One region of the Micromonospora sp. WMMD967 genome, then DNA from elsewhere that is predicted to be linked to it. Evidence: riboswitches for the same ligand, from Rfam matches in the RefSeq annotation. Region 1 holds a riboswitch; the other holds the start of a gene.
The links. A riboswitch is a leader RNA that binds a small molecule or an ion and turns the genes downstream of it on or off. The one in region 1 is predicted to bind thiamine pyrophosphate.

Region 1 (7,618 bases):
CTCGTCACCACTATTGGCGTTCCGAACCTATCGTGATGTGGGCTGATCCGGGACCAGTGATCCACCCTCTGATACGCGGGGTGGTCGTGAAACTGCCGATGGTGGCGGCGCGACCGGTCAGCCCTCGGCGAGACGGGCCTCGACCCGGGCCACCTTGCCGGTGAGCGCGTCGGTGACTCCGGGCCGGACGTCGGCCTTGAGCACCACGCTCACCCGGGGCGCCCGTGCGGCGACAACGTCGACAGCGCGCTTCACCACCGCCATCACCTCGTCCCACTCGCCCTCGACGGTGGTGAACATGGCATCGGTCCGGTTGGGCAGGCCGGACGCCCGGACCACCCGCACCGCCTCGGCGACCAGGTCACCGACGGAGTCGTCGCCACCGAGCGGGGTGATCGAGAACGCGATCAGCATGTGCCGATCGTGCCAGTAAATCGGGTGCGCGTCCCGTCGGGCGGCCGTTAGGGTACGGACATGCGTTACTGACGCCCCATCTTCCGAGCCGGCCCGCCGCCCCGCGCCGCGGTCCGTGCGCTCGCGGGCGTCCGCATGTCCCTCCGCCGTTCGGCGGCGCTGGCTGTGCCCGATCCCGGCGAGCAGTCCCTCCACCGTTCGGCCGTCGCGTTGCGACGGTCACCAGCCGATCCGACCGGCCGCCGGCGCGCGGGACCGGCCGTTCCGGTCGGCATTGAAGGAGGCCCGCATGCCTGCCAGGCGCAATCCGAAGAAGTCCCGTAGAACACCGCTCGGCACCAACCCGACGACCGAACACGGCCGTCCCCGAGCAACCCGCCCCGACCTCGACCTCGCGGTCGAGCCGGCGGCCCAGGCCGAGCCGGCCGAGTCGGCGTCGCCGGCGGTGTTGGCGGAGCCGACGTTGCCGGCGGTGTTGGCGGAGCCGACGTTGCCGGCGGTGCTGATCGAGCCGGTGCTGCCTGCGGCCCTGGCGGAGCCGGCGTTGCCGGCGGTGCTGGTCGAGCCGGCGGAGCCGACGCTGCCGGCGGTGCGGGTCGAGTCGGCGGCGGTGCGCGACGAGCTGACGACGTCGATCGACGTGCCCGCAGCAGTCGACGCCCCGGCGGTGGGAGACCTGCCGAAGTCTGCCGGGCGACCGGCGGCACCGACGGCCGGGCCGCCCCAGGGCGGCGGCGGTCGCTCGGGCGGAGGCCGCAGCCAACAGGCCGGCCAGACCCGCCGCTACGCCTTCCGCCGCAGCTGATCGGACGTCCTGGCGCCCCGGCCACGCGGTGACGCCAGGACGTGGCAGCAACATCAGGGATGTAGTGGCCTCCTCCGCCAACGAGGCCACTACATCCCTGTTGTTGTGCGGATCATGGCGGCGGCCGGGCGGCGGGCGGCGGGCGGCGGACGCCGGCCAGCGGCGGCCAGCGGCGGGCGCCCAGGCGGCCGGGCTGCCAGCAGCGGGCGGCCGGACGACGGGCGGCGGCGAGACGGCGGCCAGGCGGCGGGCGGGCGCCCAGGCAGCGAAACGGCGGGCTCAGCCGATCAGGGGGCGGAAGGTGCCGAGGAGGACGCTCGTGGTCAGGGCCGCTCCGGCCAGGGCTGCCGCCCCGGCGACGAGGAGCCAGTCGGGGCGGGTGAAGTGCTGGCGGCGGGCCACGGTTCGGGGCGTACCGGCGTCGAAGCCACGCGCGTCCATCGCCACGGCCAGCCGGGTGCCCCGGCGGATCGCCCCGACCAGCAGCGCGAACGCGGTGGAGGCGAACAGTCGCAGCTTGGCCAGCGGGTTGCGTCCCGCCTCGACGCCCCGTGCCCGCCGCGCCATGCTGATCATCTGCCACTCCTGACCGAGCAGCGGTACCAGCCGGAACGCGGCGAGCGCCCCGATGGCGAACCGGGCCGGCGCTTTCGCGTTCTGGATCAACGCGTCGGCCAAATCGGTGGGGTCGGTGGTCGCGAAGACGATCACACCGGGCAGGGCCACCGCGAAGACCCGCAGCACCAGGCCGAGCGCGGTGAGCAGCACGCCGGTGCTCACGAACACCGGTCCCGCGTCCAGCAGGACCCGGCCGGACCGGTCGGCGGCGAAGAGCACCAGGGTGACCAGGATGCCGACGGCGCTGAGGAGCAGTGGCCAGGCCCGTCGCGCCAGCACCCGGTAGCGGATGCCGAACAGCGGCAGCACGGCGAGTTCGAGCGCGATGGCGATCGCCGGGGCCACCGGGTCCAGAGTGGCCAGCAGGGTGAACGAGAAGATCAGGGCGGCGGCGACCTTCGCCACCGGGTTGCGGCGGGCCAGTGGCGCACCGGGCGCGGCGACCGGCTCGATGCTGATCATCGCTCGTCGCCCGGGGTCGCTCGTAGGGTGACGCTGCGGTCGGCGAGCGCGGCGACGAAATCCGCGTCGTGGGTGACGGCGACCACGCCGTGTCCGGCGTCGCGCAGGTCGGCGAAGAGGTCGACCAGCTCCCGCCAGGTCCGCCGGTCCTGACCGAAGGTGGGTTCGTCACAGATCAACAGGCGGGGCGCGGTGGCCAGGGCGGTCGCCACGCTCAGCCGCCGCGCCTCACCACCCGAGAGGGTGTACGGGTTGGCAGCGGCGAGTCGGGCCAGCCGCAGCCGTTCCAGCAACTCCGCCACTGTCTCCTTGACGGCCGACTCGGGTTGGCCGGTCCGGCGGGGGCCGAGCGCCAGCTCGTCGAAGACGGTGCCCGTGACGAACTGGTGCTCCGGGTCCTGAAAGACCGACCCGATCCGCTGGGCCAGGGCGGGGGCGCGCCAGCGGTGCGGGGGAGTGCGGTGGTCCGCGCCGGCCAACTCGGCGGACGCGGTGACCCGCCCCGTGCCCGGCCGGAGCAGCCCGCCCAGCAGCAACGCCAGGGTGGACTTGCCGACGCCGTTGGGTCCGCGGACGGCGAGCGCCTCGCCGGCGCGTACCCGAAGGTCGGTGGAGGCCAGCCGGGGTGGCAGGCCGAGCCGGTCGGCGGTGAGCAACAGCTCCCCGGCCGCGGCGGTGGCCGGGCGGGGCGCGACGGGGTGACCCGGCACCCACACCCCCTCGGCGGCCAGGGCGGCGCCGTGGGCGGCGAAGACGGCTTCGGGTGTGCCGTCCGCGCGGATCCCACCGCCGGGTTCCAGGACCACCACCCGGTCGACCAGTGGCAGCGCCTCGGCGACCCGGTGCTCGACCAGGATCAGTGTGGTGTCGGAGTCCAGCGCGCCGGCCACCGCCTGCCGGATCAGCTCGGCCCCGGCCGGGTCGAGGTTGGCGGTCGGCTCGTCGAGCAACAGCAGGCCGGGGCGGAGGGCGAGCGCGCCGGCCAGGGCGAGGCGTTGCTGCTCGCCGCCGGAGAGGGCGGCCGTGTTGCGGTCCCGGGGGTACGGGAAGCCGACGCGGTGCAGCGCCTCGTCCACCCGGGGCCAGATCTCGTCGGTCGGCACTCCCCGGTTCTCCAGGCCGAAGGCGACGTCGTCGCCGCAGCGCGCCATCACCAGTTGGGTTTCCGGGTCCTGGAAGACGATGCCGACGCGCTCCCGTCCCTTGCGGGGGTCGAGCCCGTCGATCTCGACGATGCCCTCCTGCTCACCGGAGTCTTCGGGGAGCAGCCCGGCCAGCGCGCTGAGCAGGGTGCTCTTGCCGGCCCCCGAGGGGCCGAGCAGCAGAACCCGTTCGCCGGCCTCGACCCGCAGGTCGACCCCACGCAGAGCCCAGGCCCGCCGCCCAGCGTGCCGCCAGCCGAACCCCCGCAGAACGACAGCGCCCACCGAACCCCCCTTCCGCACGCTTTCTGTCGTTGTCGATCAAGAGGTTTGCGTCAGGATCCCGCCTCCGGTTGACGCAAACCTCTTGATCAACGCAGCTGGACCGGGGTCAGACCAGGGCGCGGTCCCGGCCTGCCGGGAACCGGTCCAGGACGCCGGTGTTGGCCAGGGCCTTGGTCAGCAGCCAGCCACCGGCGCCGGCGATCACCGTGGCGCTGACGATGGTGATCAGCGCGTACGGGATGCGGTAGTCGGTCAGCTCGTAGTCGACGTTCCAGATGAAGAAGTCGAACAGCGCGGCGCTGAGACCGGTCAGCGCGCCGGCCAGTACCGCGGTCGGCAGCCGGAACGACCGGTACCGGAAGGCGGCGAACGCCAGCTCCGCGCCGATGCCCTGCACGATGCCCTGCGGGATCACCGTGCCGGCCCACTGGCTGCCCAGCAGCGCGGAGAGGATCGCGGCGACCGTCTCGCAGTAGAGCGCGGCACCGGGCTTGCGGATGACCAGACCGCCGATCACGGCCGGCATCAGCCAGACGCCGTAGAGCAGCGCCTGCGCCGGCGGGAAGAAGGTGAAAGCGCCCTCGGTGGCGCTCCAGACCAGGCCCCACGCCCAGAAGATGACGCCGAAGGCGACAGCGATCACCGAGGCGACCACGATGTCGATGGTGCGCCAACGGTGGGTGTCAGTGGTGGATCTCATGTGTTGCTCCCAGTTCGTGAGTGCGAACCAGGAGAAGACGCACGCCGCGTCCGGTGGCACCGGACTGCGGCGCGGCTGGAGGTCGACCGAACTCCCTGCGCTGGCATTACCCAGATCAGGTTCGAGGGTCTGCGGGCATGCCCGCACTCTCAGCGCTGTGCGCTCCCCTGTCGGATATGAAGTTGTCTCGCTGACGCTAACACCGACCGGGTGCGCGGGCCCAGCAGGGCATCCGCCTGACCTGCGGGAGCGGCCGGCCCGACTCCCAGATGGGTACGCTTCCGATCATGCGGGTCGACGCGCGAGGTCTCACGTTCGAGGTAACCGTCGGTGGTCCGCCGGACGGCGTACCGGTTCTGCTTCTGCACGGTTTCCCGCAGCACAGCGGTGAGTGGGACGACGTCGTGCCGGCACTGCACGCCGCCGGGCTGCGCACGTACGCGCTGGACCAGCGGGGTTACTCGCCGGGCGCGCGGCCCACGGAGGTGGCCGACTACCGCATCCCCGAGCTGGTCGCCGACGTGGTGGCGGTGCTCGACGCCCTCGGCCTGGACGCCGTCCACCTGGTCGGGCACGACTGGGGCGCGGTGGTGGCCTGGGCGGTCGCCGCCGGGCACCCCGAGCGGGTCCGCACCCTGACCGCGGTGTCCGTCCCACACCCGGCGGCCATGGCGTACGCCCTGACCAACGACAGCCAACAGAAGGCCCGGTCGTCGTACATCGCGCTGTTCCGTAAGCCCGGCAAGGCGGAGAAGGTGCTGTTGGCGTGGCACGCCACCGCGTTGCGCAAGCTGCTCGGCGGGGTCGGCGACCGTACCCGGGTGGACCGCTACGCCGACCCGATGCGCGAGCCGGGGGCGCTCACCGCAGCGCTGAACTGGTACCGGGCGATGTCCCGCGCCGACCTGGCCGCGGTCGGCCCGGTCGCGGTGCCCACCACGTACGTGTGGAGTGACCGGGACGTCGCCATCGGCCGGCCCGCCGCCGAGGCGTGCGCGGCGAACGTCACCAGCGACTACCGCTTCGTGCAGTTGGCCGGTGTCAGCCACTGGATCCCGGACGCGGCGCCGGGCCCACTCGCCGAAGCGATCCTGGCGCGGGCCGGCGGAACGGCCTGAGTGGCGGTGGGTCGATCTGGTGGTGGCCGTCGGCACCCCTGGTCGACCTGCTCGGCGGGGGCGGGGTTGACTGGTTGGCCCGCAATCGGATGACGGAGGACGCATGACGGTGAGTGCCGAGGACTACCTGGCCGTGGTGACCGAGACGATCGGCCGGGTGGCCGCCAGCCAGCGGGAGGCGGTAGGCCGGGCCGCCGATCTGATCGCCGAGGCCGTACGCGCCGACGGTGTGGTGCACGCGTTCGGCACGGGGCACTCGGAGGCCCTCGCCATGGAGATCGCGGGTCGGGCGGGCGGTCTGGTGCCGACCAACCGGATCGCGCTGCGTGACCTGGTGCTTCTCGGCGGTGAACCCGCCGGGCGGCTCGGTCCGATGCTGGAACGGGACCCGAGTGTGGCGCACCGCCTCTACGAGTTGGCCCCGGTGCGGCCCACCGACGTGTTCGTCCTCGCCTCCAACTCCGGGGTCAACGGGGCGATGGTGGAGTTCGCCAGTCTGGTCAAGGAACGCGGCCACGGGCTGGTGGCGATCACCTCGGCGCAGCACTCCGGCCGGATGACCTCCCGGCACCCGTCCGGGCGCAAGCTGAGCGACCTCGCCGACGTGGTGCTCGACAACGGAGCTCCGTACGGCGACGCGACACTGCCCCTTCCCGGCGGTGGCGCGGTCGGCGCGGTCTCGTCGATCACCGCGGCCCTGCTCGCCCAGCAGATCACCGTGGAGGTGGTGGCGCGGTTGCTGGCGGCAGGGGAGCGGCCCCCGGTCTACCTGTCGGCGAACATCCCGGACGGCGACGCGCACAACACCGAGTTGGAGGCCCGGTACGCGGGTCGGATCCGGCGCGGGTCCTGAGGATCCCGGCGACGACTCGGCCGGTGCTTGTGGCCGAGGTGCGTCCCCGAGGTGAACGGGAGATGTCGTGAACCTGTTTCGCGCTCGGCCGGGTGGGGCATTGGCGTTGCTGCCGGCGGCCGGGACCGCCGGCAGTAGCGTCTCACCGGAGGTAGCGCGTGTCCAAGGAGACCGAGAAGCAGCGCTGGCAGCGCAACTTCGCCGACCTGCTCCAGGAGTTGCGGGTCGCGCAGACCGGCGTGCAGATCCTCTTCGCCTTCCTGCTCACCCTGCCGTTCAGTAACGGATTCACCCGGACCAGCGAGTTCCAGCGAGACGTCTACATCGTCGCGCTGCTCGCGGCGGCCGCCGCCACCGCGCTGATCATCTCGCCGGTGGCGTTCCACCGGGCGTTGTTCCGTCAGGGGCGCAAGCCGGAGTTGGTGCGGTTCGCGCACCGGATGGCCACCGGTGGCCTCGCCTTCATGCTGATCGCCATGGTCAGCGCGGTGCTGCTGATCACCGACTTCGTGCTGGACCGGCCGATCGCCTTCCTGCTCACTGCACTGACCGGCATCTGGTTTCTCGTGTTCTGGATGATCCTGCCGTTCGTCCGGCGCAACTGGGGTGAGGACGACATCGACGACGATGACGACGACCCGGACACCACCATCGGCCGCTGACCGCCTCGATGCGCACGCACCGCTACCCCTGGGTAACAACCGGGGGTAGCGTGGCGGTAGCCGCATCGAGCTTCGAGGGGGCAGCCGTGACCACGACGCAGAACGGCCGACCGACACCGGACGATCCCGACGCCGCAGCCACCACAGGTGCCGCCGCGCCACTGCCGGCAGAGGCCGGGCAGGTCTCCGAGAAGGAAGCCCGGCAGGTCGCCGAGGCCGCCCGCGAGTCCACCTGGGACCGACCCAGCTTCGGTAAGGAACTGTTCCTCGGTCGGTTCCGGCTCGACCTGATCGACCCGTGGCCCCGATCCGACCCGGGCGACGTGGCGCGCGCCGAGGACTTCCTCGGCCGGTTCCGCGCCTTCCTGACCACCGAGGTGGACGGCGCGGCCATCGAACGCGACGGCTCCATTCCGGACTCGGTGTTCCACGGCCTGGCCGACCTCGGCGCGTTCGGCATGAAGATCGACCGGAAGTACGGCGGGCTCGGCCTCAGCAACCTGCACTACTGCCGGGCGCTGATGCTCGCCGGTTCGGTCAGCCCGGCCATCGGCGCGCT
Region 2 (7,618 bases), 6.7 Mb from region 1:
CGGCGTCGGTGGCCGTGCCGTCGAACGCGACGGTGACCGGTGCGGTGCCGGTGGCCGGGGTGGCCGTGGCACTGACCACCGGCGGCGCGTTCTCGGTGACACCGCGACCGACGAAGTCCATCCAGTTGACGTTGAACAGCGAACCGGAGCCGCCGTTCGGGTCACGGGCCAGGAAGTACAGCGAGCCGCTCGCGGCACCGGTGACCGGCGCGCTCACGTCCGTGTACGTCTGCCACCCGCCGGTCGCCGGCACGGTGGCCGTCGCGACCACCGGTCCGTCGACAGCACCCGCGCGGACCTCGATCCGACCACCTGCGGCGGCCGAGGCAGCCCGGAAGCGGATCTCGGTGATGTTGGTCAGGTCCGCCGGAGCGACCGACCACCAGTCACCGTCCTCGATGAACGCGATGCTCTGCCCGCCGCCGGCGGTGTCGGTGGCGGCTTCCCGCTGCACGCCGGCGTCGCCGCCGCCGGTGCTCACCGGAGCGCGCCCGGTGGCGGTGAAGTACTCGGCCTGCTTCTGCTTCGGCTGCAGGACCTCGATCTGCCGGCCGGTCAGAGCACCGGACCCGCCAGCACCACCCTCGTCGGTGTAGGTGGCCTCGAAGACCGCGAAGACGTTCGCCTCGGCGCCGTGCCCGGAGGCGAGCGACGTCTGGACGGTGCCGGTGCAGCCGGTGTGCTGCTCCAACGGGTGGGCGTGCTCGTCGTGACCGAGCAGCACCTGCAGACCGACCTTGGCGCAGTCGATCTCCCCGTCCTCGGGGTCGGTCACCTTGATCGAGTAACGGACCTGGTCGCCCCAGTTGAAGAAGCCGCCGTCCGGTGGGAACTCGATGGAGACCGTCGGAGCGGTGTTGCCCACGGTCACCGGCACGTTGGCCACCGCGGTCCGACCCTTGGGGTTGGTGACGGTGAGCTGGGCCGTGTAGTTGCCCGCCGTGGCGTACGTGTGCGTCGGGTTGGCCTCGGTCGAGGTCTGCCCGTCGCCGAACGTCCAGGCGTAGGTGAGTGCCCCACCGTCCGGGTCCCGGGAGCCGGCGCTGGAGAACGTGACGGTCAACGGCGCCGGACCCGAGGTCGGGTTGGCGGACGCCGCCGCGATCGGGGCACGGTCACCGGCGGTGTAGTCGATCCGGTAGACGCCGGAGTTGTCGTTGTTGCCGCCGAAGCCGCTGCCCCACTCGATCAGGTACAGCGCGCCGTCCGGGCCGAACTCGAAGTCCATCGGCCGGATCATGCTCATGCCGGTGAGCAGCTGGTTGATGTCCACGAGCGACTTGCCGTCGGCAGTCACCTGCATCGTGTACATCTTGTTCTGGTTCCACTCGCCGAGCAGAGCCTTACCGTCGTAGTACGCCGGCCACTTCCGGTTGGAGTTGAGGTCGGCGTCGTAGCGGTAGACCGGGCCACCCATCGGGGCGCCACCGCCGCCGATCTCCGGGTAGCGCGCGTCACCGGCGTACCCGTAGTCGACGGTCGCGGGGACGACCGGCGGGAGGTTGGTCAGGCCGGTGTTGTTGGGCGAGTTGTTGACCGGTGCGGCGCAGTCGAACTTCGGGCCGCTCGGACCGGACGGGAACGTGTAGTCGTTGTAGGCCTCGTTCGTGCCCGTGCAGTACGGCCAGCCGTAGTTGCCCGGGGTGACGATGTTCCACTCGACCAGACCACGGGGGCCCCGGTTCGGGTTGTCCGAGTTGGCGTCCGGTCCGTAGTCCGCCACGTACAACGTGTTGGTCTTGGGGTCGGTGCCGATCCGGAACGGGTTGCGGAAGCCCATCGCGTAGATCTCGGGACGGGTCTTCTCGGTGCCGGCCGGGAAGAGGTTGCCCGACGGGACCGTGTACGTCCCGTCGTCCTCCGGGTGGATCCGGATCACCTTGCCGCGCAGGTCGTTGGTGTTGGCGGAGGTGCGCTGCGCGTCGTAGTCCTGGCGGCCCGCCCGCTCGTCGATCGGGGAGTACGAGTTCGACTCGAACGGGTTGGTGTTGTCACCGGTGGCCAGGTAGAGGTTGCCGTCGCTGTCGAAGGCCATGCTGCCGCCGGCGTGGCAGCAGGTGTTGCGCTGGGTGTCGACCCGTAGCACCTGCTTCTCACTGGCCAGGTTGATGGTGTCACCGGTCACCGTGAAGCGGGACAGCAGGTTGCGGGTGACCCCGTCGTTCGGGGCGTAGTAGAGATACACCCAGTTGTTGGTCGCGAAGTCCGGGTCGAGCCGGATGCCGATCAGGCCGTCCTCGTTGCCGGTGAAGACGTCCAGGTCGACGGCGGTGACGGTGTTGCCGGTGTCCGGCTTCACGATCTGCACGCGACCGTCGCGCTCGATGTAGAAGACGCGCCCGTCGGGGGCGATGTCCAGCTCCATCGGGTTGCTGGTGTTGCTGTCCAGCGTGACCTTCTCGAAGTTCGAGGTCTTCGAGGCGCCGCAGTCGGCGTTCTCGACGCCGGCCGCGGTCCGGATGCCGCCGAGCAGGTGGGAGAGGAACTGGGGCTCGGCGTACGACTCCCGGGTGTGCCCCAGGCCCGTGTACCAGGACCGGCCACCGTCGTAGTCCTGACACCAGGCGACCGGGTGGTCCGCACCCATCGCGCCGGCGCCCGGGGTGTAGCTCTTCTCGTCCAGGCTGGCCAGCACGTGGACGTCCGGCCGGGGGTTGGACTGGTAGTTGTACCACTCGTCGAACCGGGACCAGCGGTCCGGCAGACCGGCCGTGGACGGGTGGGCGTGATCCTCCACCTTGACCGTGGCGGTCTGGTTCTGCGGGTGGTTGGCGAAGTACGCGCCGACCAGGTCGCCGTACCAGGCCCAGCTGTACTCGGTGTCCGACGCGGCGTGGATGCCGACGTAGCCGCCGCCGGCCTGCACGTAGCGCTCGAACGCCGCCTGCTGCTCGGCGTTGAGCACGTCACCGGTGGTGGAGAGCCAGATCACCGCCTTGTACTTCGCCAGGTTGGCGTCGTTGAATGCGGCGCCGTCCTCGGAGTTGTCAACGGTGAATCCGTTGGCGGCGCCGAGTTGCTGGATGGCGGCGATGCCGGTGGGGATGGAGTCGTGCCGGAAGCCGGCGGTCTTGGAGAAGATCAGGACGGAGAAGGGATCGGCCGCTGCCTTTGGTGCCTTGGGCACCACCTGGCTGACCGGGGCGGCGGCTGGCGCCTCCCGTGGGGGGACCTGGGCGGCTGCCTGGGCAGGCGTGCCGAACAGGGTGGTCGAGGCCATGGCCAGGGAGATCAGGGTTGCGGTGATGGGTACGCGGGCACGACGAGAACGGGACACGCCGCCTCCTGTGTCGTAGTGACAGAGCTCGCGGGAGTCGGCTCGCCGAACGCCCTCCCTCATGGAGCCGGTGGTGACGCCGTGCCAGGGTGCCCCCACCGACATTTTGTCGAATCGCTGAACAAATTAATTCGGCTGGCTCGATGTCGGGCAAGATGCAGACGGGTAACGGTTCTGCAACGGCGGGCGACATTCCGAACAGGACCGTATGAAGTGCCCCATCGATCTTGCTCGTCGCGGCCGGCCCGGACGCCGCCGAACCCGCCTTGGCAGACCGACGGAACTGTCGTACGGTGACACGCAAGTAACCCACGGGAGCCCGGTGCACCGGGCTGAGAGGGGGGCTGACAGCCCCCGACCGTCGAACCTGATCCGGGTAATGCCGGCGCAGGGAGGAGTGTTGCCGTGCCGTACCTGGGGCGACTGCATCTGATCACCGACACCCGACCCGGGCGTGACCCGCTCACAGTGGTCCGGGCCGCCCTCACGGCCGCCCGTGCCGACCTGGTGGTGCAGGTCCGGGTCGAGGATTCCGCCACCGACCGCGAGGCGTACGACCTGGCCCGGCGGGTGCTGGCGCTCTGCGACCCGTACGAGGCGACCTGCCTGGTCAACGACCGGTTGCACGTGGCGCTCGCGGTCGGTGCCGCCGGCGGGCACGTCGGTGCCGACGACCTGCCGGTCGCCGCCGCCCGCCGGGTGCTCGGCCCCGCCGGAGTGCTCGGCGCCACCGCCCGCGCTCCGGGCACGGCCAGCGAGGCGGTCGCGGCCGGAGCCAGCTACCTGGGCGTCGGGCCGTGCCACACCACCAGCACCAAGTCCGGCCTACCCGATCCCATCGGGCCCGCCGGGGTACGCGCCGTCGTCGACGCCGTCGACGTGCCGGTCATCGCGATCGGCGGAGTGACCGCCGCGCGGGTGCCGGCGCTGCGGGCGGCCGGCGCGTACGGGGTGGCGGTCGTCGGTGCCCTCTCCGCTGCCGCCGATCCCGTGCGGGCGACGGCCCAGCTGATCGAGGCGCTGACGTGCTGACCGGCCGGTTCCCGTCACCGCCGTCGCGCGACCGGGTCCGGCCGGATGTGGCGGTGGTGGGGGCGGGACCGATCGGGCTGTCCATCGCCTGGCGCTGCGCCGCCCGAGGGCTGCGGGTGGTCGTACACGATCCGGCACCCGGTTCGGGGGCCTCCGCGGTGGCCGCCGGCATGCTCTCCCCGGTCGCCGAGGCGTACTTCGGTGAGCGGCAGTTGACCGACCTGCTCCTGGCCTCCGCTGAGCGCTGGCCGGGCTTCGCCGCCGAGGTGACCGAGATGACCGGCGTCGACATCGGCTACCGGACCGAGGGCACCCTGATGGTCGGCCTGACCGGCGACGACCTGGCCGAGGCGCGCCGGCTGTGGGCGTACCAACAGGGGTTGGGTCTGCCGGTGACCCCGCTGCGCCCCAGCGAGCTGCGCGACCGCGAGCCGGCGCTCGCCCCGAGGGTGCGCGGCGGCGCGCTCGCGCCCACCGACCACCAGGTGGACCCACGGCTGCTGGTGCCGGCACTGCGCGCGGCGGCGCAGCAGGCCGGCGCGGCGCTGGTGCCGCAACCGGTTCGGCAGTTGTCCGACGTGGACGCTCGGGTGACGGTGGTCGCCGCCGGCTGCGGCGCCGCGGCACTCACCGGTCTGCCGGTGCGGCCGGTCAAGGGCCAGATCCTCCGGCTCCGTGCGCCCGACGGCGTCGCGCCGGGCTTCCGGCACGTGATCCGGGGGTACGCCGACGGCGAACCCGTCTACCTCGTGCCCCGTGCCGACGGGGAGGTCGTGCTCGGCGCGACCGTCGAGGAACGGGCGGACACCACAGTCACCGCCGGTGCCGTGCAGCGGCTGCTCCGCGCCGGAGTCGACCTGCTGCCGGAACTGGCCGAGTACGACCTGGTCGAGGCCGTTGCCGGGCTGCGCCCGGGTACGCCGGACAACGCGCCGATCCTCGGGCCGCTGCCCGGCCGACCGGACGTCCTGGCCGCCACCGGGCATCACCGGCACGGCATCGTGCTCGCCCCGATCACCGCCGACCTCATCGCGGACCTGGTGCTCGACGGCGTGACCGACCCGCTGCTCGCGCCGTTCCGGGCCGACCGGTTTCTCGGCCTGACAGCCGGCGGCAGCCCTGATCGCACCACGGAGGGGGACCAGTGGAGTTGACGGTCAACGGAGCCGGACGCGACGTGCCCGGCGGCACGTCCGTCGCCGACCTGGTGCGCGACATCGTGCCCGAACAGCGTGGGGTGGCGGTCGCTGTCAACGGGGAGGTCGTACCCCGCGCGGGTTGGCCGGCCACGGCGTTGCGCGACGGCGACCGGGTCGAGGTGCTCACCGCGGCGCAGGGCGGGTGAGCGGCATGTCGTTCGAACTGGGCGGGGAGACGTTCACCTCGCGGCTGATCCTCGGCACCGGCGGCGCAGCGAACCTGCACGTCCTGGAGCAGGCGATCCGGGCGTCCGGCACCGAGCTGGTCACGCTCGCGTTGCGTCGGGTGGGCACCGCGCCCGGCTCCAGCGGCGGACTGTTGGACCTGCTGGACCGGTGCGGGGTACGACTGCTGCCGAACACCGCCGGCTGCCACACCGCGACCGAGGCGGTCAAGGTGGCCCGGCTGGCCCGGGACGCGTTCGACACGGACTGGGTCAAGTTGGAGGTGATCGGCGACGAGCGCACGCTGCTGCCCGACGGGGTGGAGTTGCTCCGCGCCGCCGAGGAGCTGGTCGCCGACGGCTTCACAGTGCTGCCGTACACCAGCGACGACCCGGTGCTGGCCCGCCGCCTCGCCGACGTGGGCTGCGCGGCGGTGATGCCGGCCGGCTCACCGATCGGCTCGGGGCTCGGCATCGGCAACCCGCACCACATCCGGCTCATCCGGCAGGGCGTGGACGTGCCGGTGATCCTCGATGCGGGCATCGGCACCGCCTCCGACGCCGCCCTGGCCATGGAGTTGGGCTGCGACGGGGTGCTGCTGGCCAGCGCCGTCACCCGGGCCGCCGACCCGGTGGCGATGGCGACCGCGATGCGGTACGCGGTCGAGGCGGGACACCTGGCCGCCGGGGCCGGCCGGATCGCCCGACGTTTCCACGCGCTCGCCTCCACTCCCGACGAGGGAAGACCCGACCTGTGACCGGGCCCGACGGGCGCGCCCCCTCAGCTTCCCACCCGGCATCCCGCCCGGCGGCAGATCTTGGAAGCAATCCGCCCCTGGAGGGGCCCGTTCCTGCCAAGATCCCGTTGGGGGTTGTTGTTCTCACCGACCGGCTCGTGGCGCAGGGCGGGCTCGACCGGGTCGTGGCGGGAGCCGTCGCCGGGGGAGTGCGCTGGGTGGTGCTGCGGGAGAAGGACCTGCCCCGCGCCGAACGCGCCGCCCTGGCCGCCGACCTGCGCGCGATCCTCGCCGACGTCGGCGGGACCCTCGTCGTGGCCGGTCCCGACCCGCTCGGGGGCGACGCTGTCCACCTCCCGGCCGCCGGCCCGTACCCACCACCGACCCACACGGTGGTCGGCCGCTCCTGCCACGACGAGAACGAGCTGACCCGCCTGACCACCGAGCACTACGCCACGGTCTCCCCGGTCTGGCATACGAAGACAAAACCGGGCTATGGCCCACCCCTGGGTGTTGCGGCGCTGGGCAACCTGGTCCGCGCCAGCCCGGTGCCCCTGCTCGCCCTCGGCGGAGTCGAGACACCAGAACACGTAACCGCCTGCGTCAAGGCGGGAGCAGCAGGCGTAGCCGTCCTTGGCGCGATCATGCGAGCCCAAGACCCCGCCGAGGCGTCAGCGAGCCTGACCAGCGCATTTGTAGAGGCGGTCACCCCGGTGCTGACCCAAACCCGGCGCGGGGTCACACAGGTCTCCGAGTCAGGGCTGCGGCCGACCGTGCCCACGCAGGGATCAAGCCTGACCGCCCGGAGTGGGCACGGTCGGCCGCAGCCCCCAACCGCAACCACAAAAAGTCGGCCGCAGCCCCCAACCGCAACCAGGGAAAGAAAATGACCCCGCAAACACTGCTGACCATCGCCGGCTCGGACTCCGGCGGCGGCGCGGGAATCCAGGCCGACCTCAAGGTCTTCGCGGCGCTGGGCGCGTACGGCACCAGCGTCCTCACGGCGGTCACCGCGCAGAACACCCGGGGTGTCGACGCCGTCCTGCCGATGCCTCCGCGCACTGTCACCGAGCAGTTGGACAGCGTGCTCGCCGACTTCACCGTCGCCGCCGTGAAGACGGGAATGCTCGGTACCCCCGCCGTCGCCGACGCGGTGGCCGAGGCGGCCCGGGCCGGCCGGCTGCCCCACCTCGTCGTCGACCCGGTGCT

Region 2: it holds a riboswitch for thiamine pyrophosphate, as region 1 does, so the genes downstream of both, thiE (thiamine phosphate synthase) here and O7631_RS31255 (ECF transporter S component) in region 1, are expected to answer to the same signal.

What each region holds. Positions count from the first base shown of each region.
Region 1 covers NZ_JARUBK010000001.1:6,941,706-6,949,323, reverse strand. The annotation lists gene O7631_RS31275 (thiamine-binding protein) at 118-414, opposite strand; gene O7631_RS31270 (hypothetical protein) at 704-1,219, shown strand; gene O7631_RS31265 (energy-coupling factor transporter transmembrane component T) at 1,499-2,299, opposite strand; gene O7631_RS31260 (ABC transporter ATP-binding protein) at 2,296-3,726, opposite strand; gene O7631_RS31255 (ECF transporter S component) at 3,833-4,426, opposite strand; TPP riboswitch at 4,501-4,605, opposite strand; gene O7631_RS31250 (alpha/beta fold hydrolase) at 4,714-5,544, shown strand; gene O7631_RS31245 (SIS domain-containing protein) at 5,648-6,397, shown strand; gene O7631_RS31240 (DUF6328 family protein) at 6,556-7,059, shown strand; gene O7631_RS31235 (acyl-CoA dehydrogenase family protein) at 7,221-7,618, shown strand, end outside.
Region 2 covers NZ_JARUBK010000001.1:289,194-296,811, reverse strand. The annotation lists gene O7631_RS01375 (ThuA domain-containing protein) at 1-3,277, opposite strand, end outside; TPP riboswitch at 3,579-3,688, shown strand; gene thiE (thiamine phosphate synthase) at 3,683-4,309, shown strand; gene thiO (glycine oxidase ThiO) at 4,306-5,463, shown strand; gene thiS (sulfur carrier protein ThiS) at 5,454-5,654, shown strand; gene O7631_RS01355 (thiazole synthase) at 5,651-6,430, shown strand; gene O7631_RS01350 (thiamine phosphate synthase) at 6,532-7,299, shown strand; gene thiD (bifunctional hydroxymethylpyrimidine kinase/phosphomethylpyrimidine kinase) at 7,296-7,618, shown strand, end outside.